DNA from 2 places in the Caulobacter sp. DWR1-3-2b1 genome. Region 2 is predicted to be linked to the other one. Evidence: predicted binding sites of a transcription regulator. Region 2 holds the regulator's gene; the other holds the start of a gene.

Region 1 (11,256 bases), on a different contig from region 2:
GAGCCGCCCTCGATCTGGCGCAATCCGCTGGGCGCCATGCGCCGCGCCATCGAGCCGATGGCGCCGCCCGAGCCCAAGGTCGACCGCTTCCTGACCATAGCCGGGATCTCGGCCCTGACCCGGGGCTATGCGCCCGGCGCGGCGCCGGCCGGGCCGGCCCGGCCCGAGACGGCCTCCGGCAAGCTTAAGGCCGCCGTCCAGGGCCCTTATCCGACCATCGCCTACTGGGATCCCAACCGGGTGCGAGTGGCGATGAAGCGGCCCGGCGATCCCGTGCGGGTAACGGTGTTCACCTTCCAGCGACGGGCGCTGTTCACCTGGAAGCTGGTGCATATCAAGCTGCCGCGCGAGGATCGCTAGGGGCCGAAGCCGGTGCTGTCACCGAAGCGTCAAGCAAGACTGCTAACCGCGCTGGGAACCTTTCCCGGAGCGCCGCGCCCATGACCCGCCTTCCCCGCCTGCCCCTCTTGGCCCGCCTGCCCCTCTTGGCCCGCCTGCCCCTCTTGGCCCGCCTGCCCCTCTTGGCCCGCCTGCCCCTCGTGGCCGCTGTTTCGCTGCTGGCTCTGTCAACGGCCGCCCTCGCCCAGCCGACGGCTTGGTCGCGGCCCAATGTCAGCACGGTCGAAGGGCCGGTCACGGTCGAGTTCGGCGGCGTGAAGCTGGTCAATCACGGCCTGGTCGGGGCCGGCCGGCTGTCGGCTTCGCTCCATGACTTCCACGGCGACACCCTGGGCTCGTTCTCGGCTATGGCGATCACCGGCTGGCGACGTCTGGCCGACGGGACCTACACCGGACGCCTGACCACCCTGCCCGACCGTGGCCCCAACGGGGTGGGCACGATCGTCGGTACCTCGGACTACGCCAACCGTCTGCACCGGTTCGACTTCACCTTCGCGCCCCATGCCGGGACAGCGGTGGCGGCGCCCGATCAGGTCGTGCTGACCCCGGCCGGCGGCCAGCTGCTGAAGGACGCCAAGGGCCAGACCTTCACCGGCCTGGACCCCTCCGAGCCCAAGGCCGCCGGCCGCACCAGCCTGGACAGCGAGGGCCTGGCCATGACGGCCGATGGCGGCTTCTACGTCTCCGACGAATATGCGGCGGCCATCTATCGCTTCGACAAGGCCGGGGCGCTGAAAGGCGTGATCGCGCCCGTCGCCGCCGTGGCGCCGATGAACGCCGGCGCGCCGATGCTGACAGGGGCCAAGGCTCCGGAAACCGGCCGCCGCAACAATCAGGGTATCGAGGGCGTCAGCATCACGCCGAACGGCAAGCGCCTTGCGGCCCTGCTGCAAAGCGCGACGGTGCAGGACGCCGCCTCGGCCAAGGATACCGATCACACGCGGGCCAATACCCGGCTGTTTCTCTATGACATCAGCAAGTCCGCGACCCCGGCCGCGCCGGTCGCCGAATACGTCGTCCAGCTGCCGGTGTTCCGCAACAAGGGCGACGGCGCCGCGCCGGACAAGACCGCGGCCCAGTCCGAGATCCTGGCGCTGAGCGACCGCCAGTTCCTGGTGCTGGCCCGCGACGGCAACGGCCGCGGCGGCGGCGCGACCCGTCCGGCGGTCTATCGCAGCGTGCTGCTGATCGACACGACCGGCGCCACCAACATCGCCGGAACGCCCTACGAGACCTCGGCCAAGCCCATCGCGCCGAACGGCGTGCTCGAGGCGGGCATCGTTCCGGTCAAACAGGTCGAGCTGGTCAATCTGATCAACCCGACACAGCTGGCGCGCCTGGGCCTCAACCTCGACAACGCCGCCACCAACGGCTTCACCCTGTCCGAAAAGTTCGAGGCTCTGGCTCTGGTTCCTGCCCTCGATCCCAAGGCGCCGAACGATGCGTTCCTGTTCATCGGCTCGGACAACGACTTCCAGACCAGCCAGGGTGTGGTCGGCGGCGCGACCTTCGACGCCGGGATCAAGGCGGCCGATGGAAGCCCTGCGGGCGACAACGACAACCTGATCCTGGTCTACCGCCTGACCCTGCCGGGCTGGTCGGCGCCCGCCGCCCGGTGATAGAGCGGGGCGTCCTCCAACCGCGAGCCAGCGCCCCGTGATCGACCTTGTGTTCGGCGTCCTGTCGCGGGTGCTGCCGTTCTTCCTGCTGATCGGCGCTGGCGTCGTCCTGGTCCGGTTGCGTCTGCTGGACGAGGGCATGTCGCGTGGCCTGTCAGCCTATGTGTTCTGGATCGGCTTTCCGGCCCTGCTGATCCACTCCCTGTCGCGGATCGGAACGCCGGGACCGACCTTGGCCTGGGGACTTGCGGCCTTCGCGGGAGCGGCGCTGGCGGTGATGGCTGGACTGCTGGTCCTGGGTCTCGTCCTGGGCTGGACGCGCGAGGAGCGGGCCGGCGCGGCCATGGCCGGCGGGCTGGGCAACAGCGCATTTCTGGGCCTGCCCGTCGTCGCCGCCGTGCTCGGCCCCGAGGCCGCCCGTCTGGCCGCCGGCCTCGTGGCGGTAGACTTCGTGATCGTGGCCGCGACCGGCATCGCCTTGCTGGGCTGGGCGGCGGGGCGCTCCGTCCCGGGATCGATGGCGCGAGCGCTTGCCAACCCGATCGTCGCCGCCTCGCTGATCGGCGTGGGCATGGCGCTGATGGGCCTGGCCCTGCCCGGCGTGCTGGACCGCGCGGTCGCCGCTGCGGCGATGTCGGGAAGCCCGGTAGCGCTGGTGGCGCTGGGCGCGGCATTGGCTTTGCGCGGGACCGACGACGAGGCCGCTCCCCGCTCCGGACCTGTTATGGCGGCGGCGGTCGCCAAGCTGCTGGTCCTGCCCGTCTTGACCTGGTTCGGCTTGGGTCTAGTCGGTGCTCCGCCCACCTTCCGCCTGGGGGCCACACTGCTGGCGGCGACGCCGACGGCCGTCAACGTCTTCATCCAGACCCGCGCCCTGGGCGTCTTCGCCCGAGGCGCGGCCCGAACGGTGGCCCTGACCACGGCCGCCGCAGTCGTGACCCTGTCCGGCGCCGCGATACTGCTGACATCCAGCGTCAACTAGTTCCCGCCTCGTTCTCGACGAACATCGTTGGTCTGACTAGGTTCGCTGCACGGAGGACATCGACATGATCAGCTACATCACCATCGGTGCCAGCGACATCGACCGGTCCGGGACCTTTTACGACGCAGTGCTCCACGCTCTGGGCAGCGCGCGGCAGTGGCGGCAAGGCGACTGGATCGGCTACGGTCCAGACCCCGAGCACGCCACCGTCATGATCTGCCCGCCCCAGAACGGCCAACCGGCCAAGGCCGGCAACGGCATCATGGTCGGGCTGAAAGCGCAGACCACGGAACAGGTCGATGCCTTCCACGCCGCCGCCATGGCCAATGGCGGTACATGCGAGGGACCACCCGGCCCGCGCCCCACCTTTGGCGAGGGCTACTACCTGGCCTATGTCCGCGACCCGGACGGCAACAAACTCTCGGCGTTCCTGAAGAGCTAGCCGGCGAGCGCCGCCTTGATGGCGTCCAGGCCGTCCTGGGCCTTGGATGCGTCGGGCGCGCCGCCTTGGGCGAAGTCGGCCTTGCCGCCCGCGCCTTGGCCGCCCATGGCCAGCACAGCGACCTTGGCGAGGTCAGCGGCGCTGAACTTGGCCGCAAGGTCGGCGGTGACGGCCACGGTGACAGCGGCCTTGCCCTCGCTAGTCCCGACCAAGGCCACCACGCCGCCGTTGGTCAGCTGTTTCTTGAACTCCTCGGCCACGCCGCGCAGTTCCTTGCCGCCGACGCCGTCCAGCACCTTGGCGATCAGGGCGGTGCCGGCGATGTCTTCAGGACCCGAGGCCGCGCCGCCACCGCCGCCCAGGGCCAGCTGCTTCTTGGCCTCGGCCAGCTGCTTTTCCAGCGACTTGCGCTCGGCGATCAGGGCGTCGACGCGGGCGACGACCTCGCTGACCGGGGTCTTGAACTGGTCGGCCAAGGCCTTGGCGACGCCGGCCTGGTCCAGCAGGAAGCGGCGGGCCGCCTCGCCGGTCAGGGCCTCGATGCGACGGATGCCAGCGGCGACGCCCTGCTCGGAGACGATCTTGAACAGGGCGATGTCGCCGGTGCGGGCCACGTGGGTGCCGCCGCACAGCTCGACCGAATAGTACTTGCCAGCCTCGGTCAGCGAATTGCCCAAGGTTAGCACCCGGACGCTGTCGCCGTACTTTTCGCCAAACAGCGCCACGGCGCCGGCCTCGATGGCCTCCTGCGGCGCCATCTCCTTGGTCTCGGCGAGGGCGTTCTGGCGAATGACCTCATTAACCTCCGCTTCGATGCGCTCGATCTCGTTGGGCGACAGCGGGCCGCCGTGGCTGAAGTCGAAGCGCATGCGCTCGCCATCGACCATCTGGCCCTTCTGGGCGACGTGCGGACCCAGCACATGGTGCAGGGCGGCATGCACGAGATGGGCAGCCGAGTGGTTGGAGCGGGTGGTGGTGCGACGGGCGGCGTCGACCGAGGCCACGACGCTGTCGCCGACCTTCAGGTCGCCGGCCAGCTCGACGCGGTGCACATAAAGCTCGCCGGCCTGCTTCTGGGTGTCGAGCACGCGGCTCTCACGACCGCCGGCTTCGATGACGCCGGTGTCACCGGCCTGACCGCCACTCTCGGCATAGAAGCTGGTGCGGTCCAGCAAGACCTCGACGGTCTGACCATCTGAAGCGGTTTCGACCTCCGCGCCGTCGATGAGGATGGCCTTCACCACCCCGGTGGTCTCGGTGGTCTCATAGCCGACGAACGCAGTGGCGCCGGCTCGCTCCTTGATCGCGAACCAGGCGGCAGCCGAGCCAGTCTGACCCGAACCAGCCCAGTTGGCGCGCGCCATGGTGCGCTGCTTGTCCATGGCCACGTCGAAACCGTCGGTATCGACCGTGATGCCCTTGGCGCGCACGGCGTCCTGGGTCAGGTCCAGCGGGAAGCCGTAGGTGTCGTAGAGCTTGAAGGCGACGTCGCCATCCAGCACGCCACCGGCTGACAGGTTGGCGGTGGCCTCGTCGAGCAGGCCCATGCCCCGACCCAGGGTGATGCGGAAACGCTCTTCCTCCTGGCGCAGGGTTTCGACGATGGAGGCCTCGGCGCGGCGCAGTTCGGGATAGGCTTGGCCCATCTCGGCCACCAGGGTCGGAGCCAGACGGTGCATCAGGGGCTCATTGGCGCCCAGCAGATAGGCGTGGCGCATGGCCCGGCGCATGATCCGGCGCAGGACATAGCCGCGGCCTTCGTTCGACGGCGTGACGCCATCGGCGAGCAGGAACGAGGACGAGCGCAGGTGGTCGGCGATCACCCGGTGCGACGGGGCTTGCGCGCCCTCGGCCTTGACGCCGGTCAGCTCGACGCTGGCGGCGATCAGGGCCTTGAAGATGTCGATGTCATAGTTGTCGTGCACGCCCTGCAGGACGGCGGCGACGCGTTCCAGGCCCATGCCGGTGTCGATGGACGGCTTGGGCAGCGACAGGCGCTCGCCACCGGCCATCTGCTCGAACTGCATGAAGACCAGGTTCCAGATCTCGATGAACCGGTCGCCATCCTCATCCGGGCTGCCCGGAGGGCCGCCAGCGATGTGGGCGCCGTGGTCGAAGAAGATTTCCGAGCACGGACCGCACGGACCGGTGTCGCCCATCGACCAGAAATTGTCGTTGGTGGCGATGCGGATGATGCGGTCGTCGGTCAGGCCGGCGATCTTCTTCCACAGGTCGGCGGCTTCGGTGTCGGTGTGATAGACCGTGACCAGCAGCTTGTCCTTGGGCAGGGCGTAGTCGCGGGTCAGCAGGGTCCAGGCGTGGGTGATCGCCTGTTCCTTGAAATAGTCGCCGAACGAGAAATTGCCCAGCATCTCGAAGAAGGTGTGGTGGCGGGCGGTGTAGCCGACATTGTCCAGGTCGTTGTGCTTGCCGCCGGCGCGAACGCACTTTTGCGAGCTGACCGCGCGCGGATAAGCCGGCGTCTCGGCGCCGGTGAAGGCGTTCTTGAACGGCACCATGCCGGCATTGACGAACAGCAGGGTCGGATCGTTCTGCGGCACCAGCGGCGCCGACGGCGTGATCGCGTGGTCGGCCTTGCCGAAATAGTCGAGGAAGGTTCCGCGGATCTCGTTCAGGCTGGGCATGGGCGTCTCTAGGATCTCGATAGAGTCCGGCTGTCCGGAGGTTGGCGCTGCATAGCGCGGTTTTCGGCGGAGTGGAAACCGAGTTGGATGTGGGGACGCGTTGGTGCGTTCCAAAGGACAGTCTTGACTGACCACTAGCCCTCTCCGCGCCTGCGGCGTTCCTCCCCCGGAGGGGGAAGACGATCTCATCTGCCCCCTCCGGGGGCGGACGACCGCGAAGCGGTCAGGTGGGGGCGGGTCTGGTGGACACGGCTTTTCGGCCCCGCGCCAAACTGGCTGCAAGTGGGTGGGGAGGCGCGAAGCGGCCGGGGCGAACCCGGATGACCGTGATGTGTTTTGTGCGTTTCGGTTCGACCTGTCCGCTTCGCCAAGCTGTTCTTGACCGTGAGGATCGGGGCACACGAGCGTGAGTTTCAGCTCTGATTCCCAATTAACCCCCGGACGGGCGCGCATCTCGTCGATCGGCTATCCGTCTCGACGCCGACGATGTGCGATAGGCGGCTTCTGACCCCCGCCCTCCTTTATTCCGCGCTGTCTCACCTGCGAGTGGTCCGGTGGTCCCGGATCAATCCAACGAACAGACCACCATCGTACCCGCCGCGTGACCGCGCGGCCCCGCTCAGCTTCATCACCCGTCGCCGCATCAGGCCGGTACCAAGCGCCCTCCCCCTGCGACGGGGACAAGAAGCAGTATCCATCAGGTTTCGGTGCGGGGGATACAGAAGGGCGAGAAAATTCGAAGTCATTGATTTCGCTCAACTCCATTCCCTATCCGCAGAGGATAGAGCGCGAAGATCCTCTCCCTGAAGGGGGAGGCGGCCGTCAGGCCGGTGGGGGAAGACCGCACCAACTCAGCAGCACTTCCCCCTCCGTCGGCTTCGCCGACACCTCCCCCGCTGGGGGGAGGGTTTGTGCCCCCCCCCAAACGAAGTCGGACGCCTGGTTTGGGGTCCAGGCGTCCGGGGGATCGCGGCCTTCGTGGCGGGAAGCCACGGGCGTCAAGTATTGGCGGGGTGCGCCCGAGCTAAACGAAGGTCGCGAAACCTGTAGGGCCGCTCCTTTTCACGAGCGTTCCTGGTCCTATTCGTCGCCGTCCTCGGGACCGCCGACCAGCAGCTCTTCCTCGATCTTCTGGGAAGACTTGCGGACGGCCGCCTCGATCTCGTTGGCCAGATCCTTGTTGGCTTTCAGGAACTCGCGGACGTTGTCGCGGCCCTGACCGATGCGCTGGCTGTTGTAGGAGAACCACGAGCCGGCCTTGTCGATGACCCCGGCCTTGACGCCTAGGTCGATGATCTCGCCCAACTTGGAAATGCCCTCGCCGTACATGATGTCGAATTCGACCTCGCGGAACGGGGGGGCGACCTTGTTCTTGACCACCTTCACGCGGACATTGTTGCCGATGATCTCGTCGCGGTTCTTCACCGAGCCGGTGCGGCGAATGTCCAGGCGCACCGAAGCGTAGAACTTCAGGGCGTTGCCGCCCGTGGTAGTTTCCGGGCTGCCGTACATCACGCCGATCTTGTGACGGATCTGGTTGATGAAGATGACGATGGTGTTGGTCTTGTTGATCGAGCCGGTCAGCTTGCGCAGGGCCTGGCTCATCAGGCGGGCCTGAAGGCCAGGCAAGCTGTCGCCCATCTCGCCTTCGATTTCCGCCTTGGGCGTCAGGGCTGCGACCGAGTCGATGACGACCACGTCGACAGCGCCCGAACGCACCAGGGTGTCGGTGATTTCCAGGGCCTGTTCGCCGTTGTCAGGCTGAGAGACCAGCAGGTTGTCGAGATTGACGCCCAGCTTGAAGGCATAGCCCGGATCGAGCGCGTGTTCGGCGTCGACGAAGGCAGCGGTGCCGCCAGCCTTCTGGACCTCGGCCACCACGTGCAGGGCCAGGGTCGTCTTGCCCGAGCTTTCCGGACCATAGATCTCGATCACCCGCCCCTTGGGCAGGCCGCCGATGCCAAGGGCGATATCCAGGCCGAGCGAGCCGGTGGAGACCGACTCCATCTCGACCTTGCCCTTTTCGCCCAACTTCATCACCGAGCCCTTGCCGAACGCCCGATCGATCTGAGCGAGCGCCGCTTCGAGCGCGCGCTGCTTGTCGCCGTCTTCCTTGCCCACGAGTTTCAAAGCCGCCTGGTTCATTGGAGATGCGCCCTTATTTCATGATTCCACCCGGCCAAGCCGGGCTTCGCGTTACGCGCGCCCATCGATCGGAGAACACTCAAAGTCGTACCGGCTTTGTTCTGTGTTCGCAAGATGTTCTTTTCGACAGGCGTTTGGTGTTCCATTCTTTCCGAACAGGACGCCGGCCGTGGCCGCGCGTCTTTTTCGTTCGCAGAAACACGTCCTTAAGACCCCCGTGCGACGGTTTCGGTCGTATAGGGGAATCCGCCTTGTCGATTGATCCGCGTCGCCTTCTTGGCCTGGCGTTCGCCAGCGCCGACCTCCTTGTCGAGATTCGTGACGGCAAGATCGACATGGCCCTGGGCGCTGCCCAGCGCATTGTCGGCCAGGGCGAAGCAGCCCTGACCGGCAAGGTCTGGCGAGACCTGTTCTGGGCCGCCGATCAGAACCTGATGGACGCCCTCCTGTCCTGCGCCGACGACGGCGCCCGGCGGGGGCCGGTGGTGGTTCGCCTGGCCGGACCTGTGGAACGCCATGTCAGCGTGATGATGCGCGCCCTGCCGGAGAACGAGGGTCGCATATCCTGCGCCCTGACCTCCAGCCAGGCGCCAATCCCGGCCGTCGGCCCCGAGGGCCTGCACCCGCGCAACTCATTCGAAGACATCGCCAAGGGCCTGTTTGAGGCGGCGCGGGTCACCGGCCTCGAGCTGGAACTGGCCATGATCGAATTCGCCGGCCTCGGCGACCGACGCGGCGCCCTGCCCTCCGCCGAAGCCGAGATGCTTGACTCTCAGGTGGCTGGCGCGGTGCGCGCCGAGTCCCACGGCGGCGCGGCGGCCACGCGACTGTCGAGCGACCGCTTTGCCATTTTGCGCGCCAAGGACGACAACACCGAGGCCCTGACCCGACGCCTCAGCCATATGCTGGCGTTGGAAACCACCGCCCATGTCGTGTCGCTGGAGGTCGGAACCGCTTCGGCCCGCGCCATGCGCGCGCTGCGCTACGCCATGGACGACTTTCTGCGCGAAGGCCTGAAAGACGCGCCGCCGATGAACCTGTCCGAGGCGATGAACCGCTCGGTCAAGCGCACCCTGGCCCGCGCAGGCGCCCTCGGTGTCGCCGTAACCCAGCGCCGGTTCAATCTGGCCTTTCAGCCCGTCGTCAATCTGGCGACCGGCCTGGCGCACCACCACGAGGCGCTGGTGCGTTTCGAGGACGGCGTCAGCCCGTTCGCCCTGATCCGCATGGCCGAGGAGTTCGATCTGATCGAGGAACTCGATCACGCCATCGTCGAGCAGGCCGTCAAGCGCCTGGTGCAGGATCGGTCTGGCGAACTGAAGCTGGCGGTCAATGTCTCGGGCCGGACCATCGTCAACGAGAGCTTCGTCGACAACGTCTCTCGCATTCTGGCCAGGTTCGACCAAGCCAAGGGTCGCCTGATCTTCGAGATCACCGAGAGCGCCGCGGTCGACGACCTGCCGCGCGCCAATCGCCACATCCAGGCGCTGCGGAGCCTTGGATCGCTGGTCTGCCTGGACGACTTTGGCGCGGGGGCCGCCTCGTTCGCCTATCTGCAGGAACTCGACCTCGACATCGTCAAGATCGACGGCCGCTATGTCCGGGAACTGGCCGGCAACGGTCGCGACGGCGTCATGGTGCGACGCCTGGTCGAGATGTGCCGCGACCTGAAGATCCGCACGGTCGCCGAAATGGTCGAGACCGTCGAGGTCGAGGACGTGGTGCGCGCCGCCGGCGTCGACTTCGCCCAAGGGTGGCTGTTTGGCCGTCCGGCGGACCAGCCGCAACCGGCCCTCAAGCCCGCCAGCCCGGTCAAGCCCGCGGCGCGCCGCGCCGGGGCGTCGGAGAGCTGGGGCTAGGCCCCAACTCTCCTGCTCGTCCTGTAGGTTACTTGCCGGCCTTCTTGGTCGCGATGTAGTTGTCGACCACGGTTTCCAGCACGGTCAGCGGGGTCATGCCCGACAGCAGGCCCGCGTCGTGGAACTGGCGGATGTCGAACTTCTTGCCAAGCGCCTTCCTGGCCTTCTCGCGCGCACGCAGCCAGACGATCTTGCCGATCATGTAGCTGCAGGCCTGGCCCGGCCACACGCAGTAGCGCTCGATCTCGGTGATCGCGCCGCTTTCCTCGTCGCCCATGGTCTCGGCCATGTACTTGACGGCCTGTTCGCGGCTCCACTTCTTGTGGTGCATGCCGCTGTCGACGACCAGGCGCACGGCGCGGAACAGTGCGTCGTGCAGCATGCCGATGTGGCCGCGCGGATCGGTTTTGTAGATGCCCATCTCGACGGCCAGCTCTTCCGAATAGAGCGCCCAGCCCTCGGCATAGCCGGAGAAACCGATCACCTTGCGGATCAGCGGCAGGCCCTGCGCCTCGTTCGAGAGGGTCAGCTGCAGGTGGTGGCCGGGAACGCCTTCATGCACCGTCAGGGTGGTGAGGGTGTATTTGGCCTGTTCCTTGGTGTCGCGCAGGTTGATCCAGTAGATCCCCGGGCGCTTGCCGTCGAGCGAAGGCGAATTGTAGTAACCGCCCGGCGCGCCGGCCTCGATGGCCTTGGGCACACGGCGAATTTCCAGCGGGGCCTTGGGCAGTTGACCGAAATAGGCCGGCAACTGCTTTTCGATCCACTTGGCCTTGACGTTCAGGTCAGCGATCAGCTGTTCCTTGGCCGCGTCGGTATTCTCGTAGATGTCCTTGCCCAGCTCGGCCATGCGCTCGCCGACCGTGCCCTTGGACATGCCCATGATCTTGAAGATCTTGTCGGCCTGGGCCTCGATCGACTTGACCATGTCCAGACCCAGCTGATGGATCTCGTCGGGGGTCAGGGTTGAGGTCGTGTAGTTCTTCAGCGAAGTGGCGTAGTAGTCGCCGCCGTTCTTCAGGCGCCATACGCCGGCGTCATGGGTGGCCTTGGGCCGCACGCTTTCCAGCAGGGCGATCTGGCGCTTCAGGGCGGGCAGGACCGAGTTGAGATAGACCTTGGTCGCCTCGCCGGCCCAGTCGCCTTCGATCTTCTTTTCCGTGGT
Region 2 (11,256 bases):
TGGGCCTTCTCGATCAAAGCCCGTAAAGCAAGTCGCTTGGCCTTGGGATCGGAGGAGGGGACCTTCACCAGCAGCTGGGTGATGTTGACGTTGGTCGTCGCCGGACGTGTCGCCTCGATCCGCACGGGATCCTTGAGGAACTGCTTGGTCAGGCGGGTGATTTCCGGCGGCATGGTCGCCGAGAAGAACAGGGTCTGCTTCTTGGGCGGCGTCATCTTGAAGATGCGCTCGATGTCCGGGATGAAGCCCATGTCCAGCATTCGGTCGGCTTCGTCGACGACCAGGAACTGCACGCCGGTCATCAGCAGCTTGCCGCGCTCGAAATGGTCGAGCAGGCGGCCGGGGGTGGCGATCAGGACGTCGACGCCGCGATCAAGCTTCTTTTCCTGATCGCCGAACGACACGCCGCCGATCAGCAGCGCCCAGGAGAGCTTGGTGCCCTTGGCATATTTCTCGAAGCTGGAGGCGACCTGGTCGGCCAACTCGCGGGTCGGGGCGATGACCAGCGCGCGCGGCATGCGCGCCTTGGCGCGACCCGTCATCAGCTTGTCGATCAGGGGCAGGGTGAAAGCGGCGGTCTTGCCGGTGCCCGTCTGGGCGATGCCCAGAACGTCCTGGCCGGCGAGGGCCACCGGGATGGCGGCGGCCTGAATGGGGGTGGCCGTGGTGTAGCCGGTGTCTGCGACCGCTTGGAGGGTCGTGGGCGAAAGCCCGAGTTCGGAAAATTCTGTCATATCAATCTGGCTGAATTCAGAGCCGCCCGTGTTTGGGCGAACGGGCGGCGCGGATTCGCCTGACCTGCTCCGAAGCTGGGGATAAATAGGCGGAACCCCCGGAAAGTCAATCTCGACGAAGACTGTTTGGCGGCCGGCGTCACTGGCGCGAAGCCTTCGTAAGCTCTATATCCGCCCGACACATGACCATCGATCACGACTCCCGCCTTCGGCGGCTTCGCTTCCGCGCCTGGCATCGCGGCTTTCGGGAGGCGGACCTCATTCTGGGGCCGTTCGCGGACAACCATGGCCAGAACCTGACGTCGGAACAGTTCGACACCCTCGAAACTTTGCTCGATCAACCCGATCGCGAAATCTACGCCTGGATCGTTGGGCAGGAAGCCACGCCGGCGGAATTCGAGACTGATGTGCTGGCGATGATTCGCGAATTCCGCTTCGAGGCCCATGCCGTTCGCCCGGTCGGCGACGGCGCTTAAGAGAGTTTCATGGCCTACGACGCCAAGCAGATCGCCAAGGCCGCAGGCGGCCTGACCCTGGCCGGCGCGCCCGAGGGCTTCGACGCCCTGGTGATGGCTGACATCGCCCGCGCGCGGGGCGGTCTAACCGCCTTCGTGGCCCGGGACACGGCGCGGGCCAACGCTTTTATCGACGCCCTAAAGTTCTTCGCGCCCGAGATCGATGCGGTGCCGTTCCCTTCGTGGGACTGCCTGCCCTATGACCGGGTCGGACCCTCGGCCGGCGTCGCCGCCCAGCGTATGGCCACCCTGTCTCGACTGGCCAGGGGCCTGGGTACGACCGAGCCGGCCCTCCTGGTTATCGCGGCGCCGGCCCTGCTGCAGCGCGTGCCCGACAAGACCGTCCTGATGCGGGCCAGCTATTCGGCCAAGGTCGGCGGCAGCGTCGATATCAAGGACCTGGAGCGCTACTTCGCGGTCAACGGCTATGTTCGCGCCTCCACCGTGTCGGAGAAGGGCGAATTCGCGATCCGGGGCGGCGTCATCGACGTCTATCCTTCGGCCGCCGAGGAGCCTGTGCGCCTGGATCTGTTCGGCGACACGCTGGAGAGCATCCGCGCCTTCGATCCCGAGACCCAGCGCTCGACCAGGCAGCTGAAGGAAGTCGATCTCCTGCCGGTCAGCGAGGCCCTGCTGGACGCCGAAGGCATTTCGCGCTTCCGCCGGGGCTATGTGGCCACCTTCGGCGCGCCGGGCGACGATGCGCTCTACGCCACGGTCAGCGAGGGCGGTCGCCGCGCAGGTCTGGAGCACTGGTTGCCGCTGTTCTACGAGCGGATGGCCACCCTGTTCGACTATCTGCCCGACGGCTCGCTGGTCGGGATCGATCACCAAGCCTCGGAAGCGCGTGACGAGCGCCTGTCGATGATCGAAGACGCCTATCAGGCCCGGGCCAGCGCCGACCGGAAGTCGGCCTATCGCCCACTGGAGCCCCGCGCGCTCTATCTGACGGCGGAAGAGTGGGAAGAGGCTCTAGGCGATCGCCCGCATCGCCGGTTCACGCCGTTCCAGCCTCAGGGCCTGGACGTGGTGGACATGGGGGCCAAGCTGGGCCGGGTGTTCGCCGCCGAGCGGGCCCAGGACAGCGTCAATCTGTTCGAGGCTACCGCGGCCCATGCCAGCGATCTGGCGAGCAGCGGCAAGCGCGTGCTTTTCGCCTCATGGTCAGAGGGCTCGTCCGAGCGCCTGGGGACCATGCTGGCAGACCATGGCCTGACGAAAATCACCCATGCCGGCTATTGGCAGGCGGCCAAGGCCAATGATCCTAAGACCCCCCAGCGCGTGGTCCTGCCGCTGGACCACGGCTTCGAGACCGAAAATCTCGCGGTTATCTCCGAGACCGACATACTAGGCGACCGCCTGGCCCGGCCGCGCAAGAAGCGCCGCGCCGCCAACTTCCTGGCCGAGGCCAGCGCCCTGACGCAAGGCGACCTCGTTGTCCACATCGACCACGGTATCGGCCGCTATGAGGGCCTGAAAACCCTCGACGTCCAGGGCGCGCCGCACGACTGCCTGGACCTGCTGTACGCCGGTGAGAGCAAGCTCTACCTGCCGGTCGAGAACATCGACCTGCTGACCCGCTATGGAACCGACGGTGAGAACGTCCAGCTGGACAAGCTGGGCGGAGCCGCCTGGCAGAGCCGCAAGTCCAAGGCCAAGGAGCGCCTGCGGGTCATGGCCGAGGGCCTGATCCAGATCGCCGCCGCCCGCCAGTTGAAATCGGTGGAAGAGACCGATCCACCGCATGGCGTGTTCGACGAGTTCTGCGCCCGCTTCCCCTATGAAGAGACCGACGACCAGCTATCGGCCATCGCCGACGTGCTGAGCGACCTGGGTTCGGGCAGACCGATGGACCGCCTGATCTGCGGTGACGTCGGTTTTGGCAAAACCGAAGTCGCCCTGCGCGCCGCCTTCGTGGTGGCGATGAGCGGCAAGCAGGTGGCTCTTGTCTGCCCCACCACCTTGCTGGCCCGCCAGCACTACAAGACCTTCAAGGACCGCTTCCAGGGCTGGCCGGTCGAGATCACTCGACTGTCTCGTCTGGTCACCGGCAAGGAAGCCGCCGAGACCCGGGAGGGCCTGGCGAATGGTCAGCTGGAGATCGTGGTCGGCACCCACGCGGTGCTGTCCAAGCAGGTCTCGTTCAAGGACCTCGGTTTGGTGATCGTCGACGAGGAGCAGCACTTCGGGGTCAAGCACAAGGAGAAGCTGAAAGAGCTTCGCGCCGACGTGCATATGCTGACCCTGACCGCGACGCCGATCCCGCGCACCCTTCAGATGGCGCTCAGCGGCATCCGGGAGATGTCGATCATCGCCACCCCGCCGGTCGATCGCCTGGCGGTGCGCACCTATATCAGCCCGTTCGACCCGGTGACCCTGCGCGAGGCCCTGCTGCGCGAGAAGTATCGAGGCGGCCAAGCCTACTATGTTGTGCCGCGCATCAAGGACCTGGAGGAGATCGAAAAGTTCCTTCGCACCCAGGTGCCCGAGGTCAAGTACGTGGTCGGCCACGGACAAATGGCCCCGACCCAGCTGGAAGACGTGATGACGGCCTTCTATGAGGGCCAATATGACGTGCTTCTGGCGACCACGATCGTCGAGAGCGGGCTCGACATCCCCTCGGCCAACACCCTGATCGTCCACCGCGCCGACATGTTCGGCCTGGCCCAGCTGTATCAGATCCGCGGCCGGGTCGGCCGCTCCAAGGCCCGCGCCTATGCCTATCTGACGACGCCCAACGAGAAGACCATCACCTTGTCGGCCGAGAAGCGGCTGAAGGTGCTGCAATCGCTTGATAGTCTTGGCGCGGGCTTCCAGTTGGCCAGTCACGACCTGGACCAGCGCGGCGGGGGCAACCTGCTGGGCGACGAGCAGAGCGGCCACATCAAGGAAATCGGCGTCGAGCTTTATCAGCAGATGCTGGAAGACGCCGTCGCCGAATTGCGCCAGCGCCAGGGCGCGGAGGCTTTGCTGGAGGACCGAGGCTGGTCGCCGCAGATCAATACTGGCGCGGCCGTGATGATCCCGGACGAATATGTGCCGGACCTCAATGTGCGCTTGTCGCTCTATCGCCGCCTGTCCGAGGCTGAGAAGTCGGCCGACCGCGAAGCCCTGGCCGCCGAACTGATCGACCGCTTCGGCCCGCTGCCGCCCGAGACCGATAGCCTGCTCAAGGTCGTCGCCATCAAGGGCCTGTGCCGCGAGGCCAATGTGGCCAAGATCGATGTGGGACCCAAGGGCGCCGTGGCCAGCTTCCGCAACGATACTTACGCCAATCCGCTGGGCCTGATGCAGTACGTCGCCAAGAACGGTCTGATCTGGAAGATCCGTCCGGATCAGAAGGTGGTGATCAAGGGCGAGTGGGACACCCCGGCTCAGCGGCTCGATGCGGCGGAGAAGATCCTGGGGCACTTGGCGCGGATCGCGAAGGAGTAGAGGCTCCGGAGCCCGCTCCCTATCTATTCTTGTCATCCCGGAAGCCTCGCAGAGGCTACACGGGACCGCAGCAAGTCCATGAGCTTGCTGCGGTCCCGACTCTCCGCTTCGCTTCGGCCGGGATGATAAGGTTTGAAATTGAAAAAGGCCGCCCCGACATCGCCGGGACGGCCTTCGATTTCGGAAAAGTCGCCGCGGCGCTAGTGATACCGCCGGATCAGCCCCACCAGCTTGCCCTGCACCTCGACCTGATCCGGACCGAAGATGCGCGTCTCGTACTTCGGGTTTGCCGCCTCCAGAGCGATCGAGCCGCCCTTCTTGCGCAGGCGCTTGAGTGTGGCTTCTTCGCCCACCAAGGCTACAACGATCTCGCCGGAATTTGCGGTGTCGCCTTTCTTGATGATGACGTAGTCGCCGTCGAGGATTCCGGCCTCAATCATCGAGTCTCCGGAAACCTCGAGTACGTAATGCTCCCCGCTGCCGAGCATCGACTCTGGCACTGGCAGGCGCTCGCGTTCGTGCTGGATGGCGTCGATGGGCGTACCGGCGGCGATCTTGCCCAGCATCGGCAATTCGCGGCTGTCATTGGCCGCCGTCGGCGCCGAGCCGCTGCTCGTCGCAGGTGGAACGCCGCCGCCTTCAACAACCTGTGGCTTGAACGTGCCGCGTCCCTTGGGCGGCGCGGCCGTGGTCGCCTGTTGCGGCAGCTTCACCACTTCCAGCGCCCGGGCCCGGTGGGCCAGACGACGGATGAAGCCGCGCTCTTCCAGCGCCGTGATCAGCCGGTGGATGCCGGACTTCGACGCGAGATCCAGCGCCTCCTTCATCTCGTCGAACGACGGCGATACGCCGCTCTCCTTGATGCGTTCGTGGATGAACATCAGCAGCTCGTGCTGCTTGCGCGTGAGCATCTCGACCTCGATGAAGACGCGGAACAAACCGCAAACCTTGTGAATGTTCTCTAGGTGTTCTTCCTTAATGTCAAGTTGACGCGCTTGCGGCGTCACAGGTCGAGCATTTGCTGGCGTGGATAGTGCCAATCAGGCCCTCGCTCGTCGAATCGGCCTTTGAGGTTGTCGCGAGATTCCCTCTCCGGTGATGGTCGCTGACAGCGACTGCAGCGTACGGAGCCTCCTGGCGGATCGCGCGTCGCTTCATGTCCGTCCCGATCCTCGAGATGACGGGATGGGCTGTTTGGAACCTCAACTGGAGAATTGTGTTTCCGGTTGAGCTTCCGTCGACTTGGCGGCGGTCAACTCAGGAGCATTTCCCATGCGTCTACTCACCCTCGTCGCCGTTGCCGCCATCGCATCAGCCGCGGTCGCCTGCTCGCCGAAGACCGAAAGCGAAACCGCCGCCGCCGCCGATCACGCTGGCGCCGCCACAGCGTCGGCCGCCAACGACGCGGCCAATAACACTGCCATCGCCGCCGACAAGACGGGCGACGCGGTCGCCACCGGCGCCGCCAATACCGCTGCAGCTGCCGACAAGGCCGCCGACGCGACCGCTGAAGGTGCTGCGACGGCGGGACGCAAGGCCGAGGCGGCTGCCGCCGCCGCCGCTAAAACCCACTAATCGCCTGATCTCCAACCGACGCGCGCCCCTGTGGCGCGCGCCGGCCAAGAGGGCGGTCCGGCAGGCGCCTATTAAGCGCGTCGGCTGCAAGCCCGCAAAAGGGCAGGCTAGGCCAGCAGCGCCCTTGTCGCGGCCGTGACGTTGGCCTGGCGCATCAAGCTCTCGCCGACAAGCATGGCTGTCGCGCCGACCGCGTCCATGCGCACCACATCCTCGGGCGTGAATATCCCGCTCTCGGTGACCAGCAAGGCGTCCTTTGGAGCCTGAGCGGCCAGGCGCTCGGTGACCGCCAGATCGACCACGAAGCTCTTCAGGTCGCGGTTGTTAATGCCCACCAGGGTGGAGCCCAGCTCACCGGCGCGGGCCATTTCGGCCTCGTCGTGGACCTCGACCAGCGCGTCCATGCCCAGGCGTTCGGCTTCGCTCATCAATTCAGCGGCCAGGACGTCGTCGATCATGGCCAGGATCACTAGGATGGCGTCGGCGCCCAAGGCGCGGCTCTCGGAGACCTGCCATGGATCGACCAAAAAGTCCTTCCGGATGCAGGGTAGGCTGACGGCGGCGCGGGCGTCGATCAGATAGGGATCGGCGCCCTGGAAGCTGGGACCGTCGGTCAGCACCGACAGGCAGGCCGCGCCGCCGGCCTCATAGGCGCGGGCAAGGGCGGGTGGATCAAAATCAGCGCGGATCAGGCCCTTGGACGGAGAGGCCTTCTTGATCTCGGCGATCAGGGCTAGCTTGCCGGGAGCATGAGCATTCTTCAGGGCGTTCTTAAAGCCACGCGGGGAAGAGGCGTTGCGGGCCGCGTTGTCGAGCGCGGCCTGGGTGCGGCGACGCTTGCGGTCGACAACCTCGTCGCGCTTGTAGGCGGCGATCTTGGCCAGAATGTCGGTCATGCGCCCGCCAGTTCGGTATTGGTGGCCATGACCAGGCCGGCCAGGGTCGCCTTGGCCGCGCCGCTGTCGATTGAGGCTGCGGCGGCCTCAATGCCTTCCATCAGGGTCTCGACCTTGTCGGCGACCAGGAAGGCGGCAGCGGCGTTCAATAGGACGATGTCGCGATAGGCGCCCTTTTCACCATCCAGCAGGCGGGTGAGGGCGGCGGCGTTGAAGTCGGGCTCGCCGCCGGTCAGGTCGGCCAGCGAGGCGCGCGGCAGGCCGACGGCCTCGGGGGTGATGACGAACAGGCGCACCGCCCCATCGCGCCATTCGGCGACTTCTGTCTCGCCGGTGGTGGTCAGCTCGTCCATGCCTGAGCCATGCACCGACCAAGCGCGCTCGGCGCCCAGGGCGCCCAGGGCGCGAGCGATGGGCTCGACGAAGCGCGGGGCCGAGACGCCTACCACCTGCCGCTTGGCTCCAGCCGGATTGGTCAGGGGACCCAGCAGGTTGAAGATGGTGCGGAAGCCCAACTGCTGCCGGATCGGCGCGACATGCTTCATCGCCCCGTGATGGGCTTGGGCGAACAGAAAGCAGATGCCTGCGTCGTCGAGGGCGCGGCGCTGTTGCTCGCGGCTGGCGTCGATATTGACCCCCAGAGCGGTCAGGACGTCGGCAGTGCCAGACTTCGAGGTCACGGCGCGGTTGCCGTGCTTGGCGACTTTCAGCCCGCCGCCCGCCGCCACGAAGCCGACGGCGGTGGAGATATTCAGCGTATGCTGGCCATCGCCGCCGGTGCCGCAGACGTCGATCACGTCATAGGGATGATCCAGCACGACGGCGGCGCGGCGCATGGCGCGGGCGCAGGCGGCGATCTCGCCCACCGTCTCGCCGCGCAGGCGCATGGCGGTGACCGCCGCGCCGATCTGGGCTGGAGTAGGTTCGCCGCGCAGGCAGGCGCTGAAGAAGACTTCCGCGTCGTCTTCGGAAAAGGTCTGGCCGTCGGCCAGCTTGGCCAGGAGCGGCTTGAAGGTGTCGGACATGCTGTGCCTAGACCCAGATCGCCGCGTCGCGCTTCACGCCGGACAGGTCGATGAAATTAGCCAGCATCTGGTGGCCGCCCTCGGTGGCGATGGATTCGGGGTGGAACTGCACGCCATGCACGGGGCGGGTGCGGTGCTGCACGCCCATAATCTCTCCGTCGTCGGTCCAGGCGGTGACCTCCAGCTCGGCCGGCAGGTCTTCGCGACGGACGGCCAGGCTGTGATAGCGGGTGGCGGTGAAGGGGTTGGGCAGGCCGGCAAAGATGCCCTTGTCGGCGTGGCGGATGGGACTGGTCTTGCCGTGCATCACTTCCTTGGCGCGGATCACTTCGCCGCCATAGGCCTGGCCGATGGCTTGGTGGCCAAGGCAGACGCCGAGAATGGGCATGTCATCTGGCGCGCCGCGCAGCAGAGGCAGGCAGATTCCGGCCTGATCTGGAGCCTTGGGCCCCGGCGACAGCAGGATCGCGGCGGGGCGCAGGGCTAGGGCCTGCTGCACCGTCAGGTCGTCGTTGCGGTGGACGACCGTCTCTGCCCCAAGCTCGTTCAGATAGTGGACGAGGTTGTAAGTGAAGCTGTCGTAGTTATCGATGACCAGGATCATGACTTAGCTTCTAGAACGGGCGAGCCCGAAGCGGGAGGGGGTTTGCGGCATTTGAGCGCGAGAAAGGCTTAAGGCGATTACAGATCGTATGGCGTGGGGCATGGTCGATCCATGGTCTCGTCTGATTCCGCCCTCGACCCTGTCGCCATGGCCTATGCCCGCGCCCTGCTGCGGCCCAAGGAGCGCCGCCAGAAGATGGGACCCGTCCTGGCGGCGGCGGCCTTCGCGGCGTTCTGCGCGCTGAGCTTCGCCACCGTGATGGTGCTGGCCCCGCCGGCGGTTATCCAGCATCTGCCGGCCGACCGCCTCGGTTACTAGGCAAACCGCCAAGCTTCCTCGGCCGCGCGCTTCAGAGCGCGGGACTTGTGCAGGGTCTCGTCATATTCGGCGTCCGGATCACTGTCGGCCACGACGCCGCCGCCGGCCTGGACATACATCATGCCGTCCTTGACCAGCGCCGTGCGCAGCACGATGCAGGTGTCGACAGAGCCGTCCGCGCCGATATAGCCGACCGCCCCGGCATAGCCGAGACCGCGCTTTTCGATCTCTAGCTCGTCGATGATCTCCATGGCCCGCACCTTGGGCGCGCCGGAAAGCGTGCCGGCGGGCAGGGCGGCCATCAGCACGTCGACCGGATCGACGCCCTCGGGCGCAACGCCTTCGACATTGGAGACGATGTGCATGACGTGGCTGTAGCGCTCGACCTTGAAGCTTTCCGTCACCTTCACCCGCGGGCCTTTGTGCGGTCTGGCCGGTTCGTTCTTGCCCGGCTCCTTCAGCATCGAGACGCGGCCCACGTCGTTGCGGCCCAGGTCCAGCAGCATCAGGTGCTCGGCGCGTTCCTTGGGGTCGGCCAGCAGTTCGGCTTCCAGCGCCAGGTCCTCTTCCGGAGTCGCGCCGCGCGGACGGGTGCCAGCAATGGGACGGATGGTAATCTTGCCGTCGCGCAAGCGCACCAGAATCTCGGGACTGGAGCCCACCAGGTGGCAGCCGTCCAGGTTCAGGAAAAACAGGAACGGTGATGGATTGGTACGGCGCAGTGAGCGGTAGAGCGCGAAGGGGGCCAGGTCGAACGGCGCGCGGAAGCGGTGGCTGGGCACGACTTGGAAGATATCGCCGGCCCGGATGTACTCCTTGGCCTTCTCGACCACCACCGCATAGTCCTCGCGGCTGACCGGCGTGGTGAACTCGATGGGAGCGTGACCGGTGCGGGGAGCCTCGTGGGCCAGCGGCCGGCGCAGGTCGGCCATTACGGTCTCGATACGGGCCCGAGCGGCGTGGTGCGCGTCTTCTGCAGAGACGCCGTCCGTCGGTCGCACGGTTGTAACCAGGATGATCTCCTGGGCGATGGCGTCAAAGACGGCGACGATGGACGGCCGGGTCATGATGCCGTCCGGCAGGCCGGTAGTGTCGGTATTGATGTCGGGCAGGCGTTCGGCCAGCCGCACCATGTCGTAGCCCAAAGCGCCGAACACGCCGGCGGCCATGGGCGGCAGACCCTTTGGCAGCTCGATGCGCGAGGCGGCGACCAGGTCGCGCAGGCTGTCCAGCGCGCCGCCGGACTGGAGCGTGAACTCACCGCGAGCGATGGCTTCTCCTTCGGAGACCTCGGCCTGGTCGCCGCGACAGCGCCAGACGAAGTCCGGCTTCATCGCCACGATGGAATAGCGGCCGCGCCAGGCGCCGCCTTCGACGCTTTCGAACAGGAAGGCGTAGGGCTTGCCCTGTCCGATCTTCAGATAGGCCGAGACCGGGGTTTCCAGATCATCGATCAGCCGGGTCCAGACGACCTGGGGCTGACCAGCATGGTAGGTCTGTGCGAAGGCGTCGAAGGCTGGCTCGAGGCTCATTTCTTGACCTTGCCGGTCTTGGCGGCCTCGGCCTTGGCCAGAGCGTCGGTGTCGACGCCTATAGACTGACGGGCGAGGGTCAGGTTGGTCTTGGTCTTCAGGCCGGCCTGGGCGCCGAGGCGGGCGGCCTCGCCGAGGTCGCGCATCAGGCCGCTGTCGATCTGCGGGCGCATGGCCTGGGTGATGCGGGCCATGTCGGCGATCTTGCCCGGGTGAACGGTTTCCAGTTTGGCGACCACAAAGGCCATCTGGCCGGCCCGCGAGGCGAACACTTCACCAGGCTTGGCGTTGAAGGTGGCCAGCAGCAGGTCGCGGCCCAGCCCCTGGTGCTGCTGGGCGTTCTCGCGGCTGATGCCCGAGACGCGTTGGACCTTGGAGCCAGCCGCAGCGGCCACAGCCTCCATCGACTCGCCCTTTTTGACGCGGGCGGCCAGGGCCGTGGCCTTGGCCTGGAGGCGCTCGGTCATCTCGTTCTGCAGCCACACCTGGACCAGTTGCGGGCGAACCTCGGCCAGAGCGGGCAGGGCGGCTGGAATAATCTTCTCGACCTTGGCAGCGTAGTATTCGCCCTTGCCCAGCTCCACCAGTTCGCTCTCGCCACCTGCCGACAGGTCGAAGGCGG

The links. The regulator LexA, encoded in region 2, represses DNA repair genes until DNA is damaged. The targets are predictions, from matches to a motif close to ATGTTCNCNANNTGTTCT.
Region 1: the regulator LexA is predicted to act here: its motif matches at 8,336-8,353, upstream of recA (recombinase RecA).

Annotation. Positions count from the first base shown of each region.
Region 1 is NZ_JAFCSZ010000001.1:284,698-295,953, forward strand. Features, by position in the region: gene ACP69S_RS01470 (DUF2939 domain-containing protein) at 1-360, shown strand, start outside; gene ACP69S_RS01475 (esterase-like activity of phytase family protein) at 441-2,018, shown strand; gene ACP69S_RS01480 (AEC family transporter) at 2,056-3,000, shown strand; gene ACP69S_RS01485 (VOC family protein) at 3,065-3,442, shown strand; gene alaS (alanine--tRNA ligase) at 3,439-6,087, opposite strand; gene recA (recombinase RecA) at 7,168-8,232, opposite strand; gene ACP69S_RS01500 (EAL domain-containing protein) at 8,484-10,091, shown strand; gene ACP69S_RS01505 (DUF885 domain-containing protein) at 10,120-11,256, opposite strand, start outside.
Region 2 is NZ_JAFCSZ010000010.1:43,965-55,220, reverse strand. Features, by position in the region: gene ACP69S_RS11330 (DEAD/DEAH box helicase) at 1-734, opposite strand, end outside; gene ACP69S_RS11325 (succinate dehydrogenase assembly factor 2) at 917-1,210, shown strand; gene mfd (transcription-repair coupling factor) at 1,220-4,684, shown strand; gene lexA (transcriptional repressor LexA) at 4,885-5,595, opposite strand; gene ACP69S_RS11310 (hypothetical protein) at 5,957-6,259, shown strand; gene trpC (indole-3-glycerol phosphate synthase TrpC) at 6,367-7,155, opposite strand; gene trpD (anthranilate phosphoribosyltransferase) at 7,152-8,180, opposite strand; gene ACP69S_RS11295 (anthranilate synthase component II) at 8,188-8,784, opposite strand; gene ACP69S_RS11290 (hypothetical protein) at 8,896-9,102, shown strand; gene trpE (anthranilate synthase component I) at 9,099-10,634, opposite strand; gene ACP69S_RS11280 (peptidyl-prolyl cis-trans isomerase) at 10,631-11,256, opposite strand, start outside.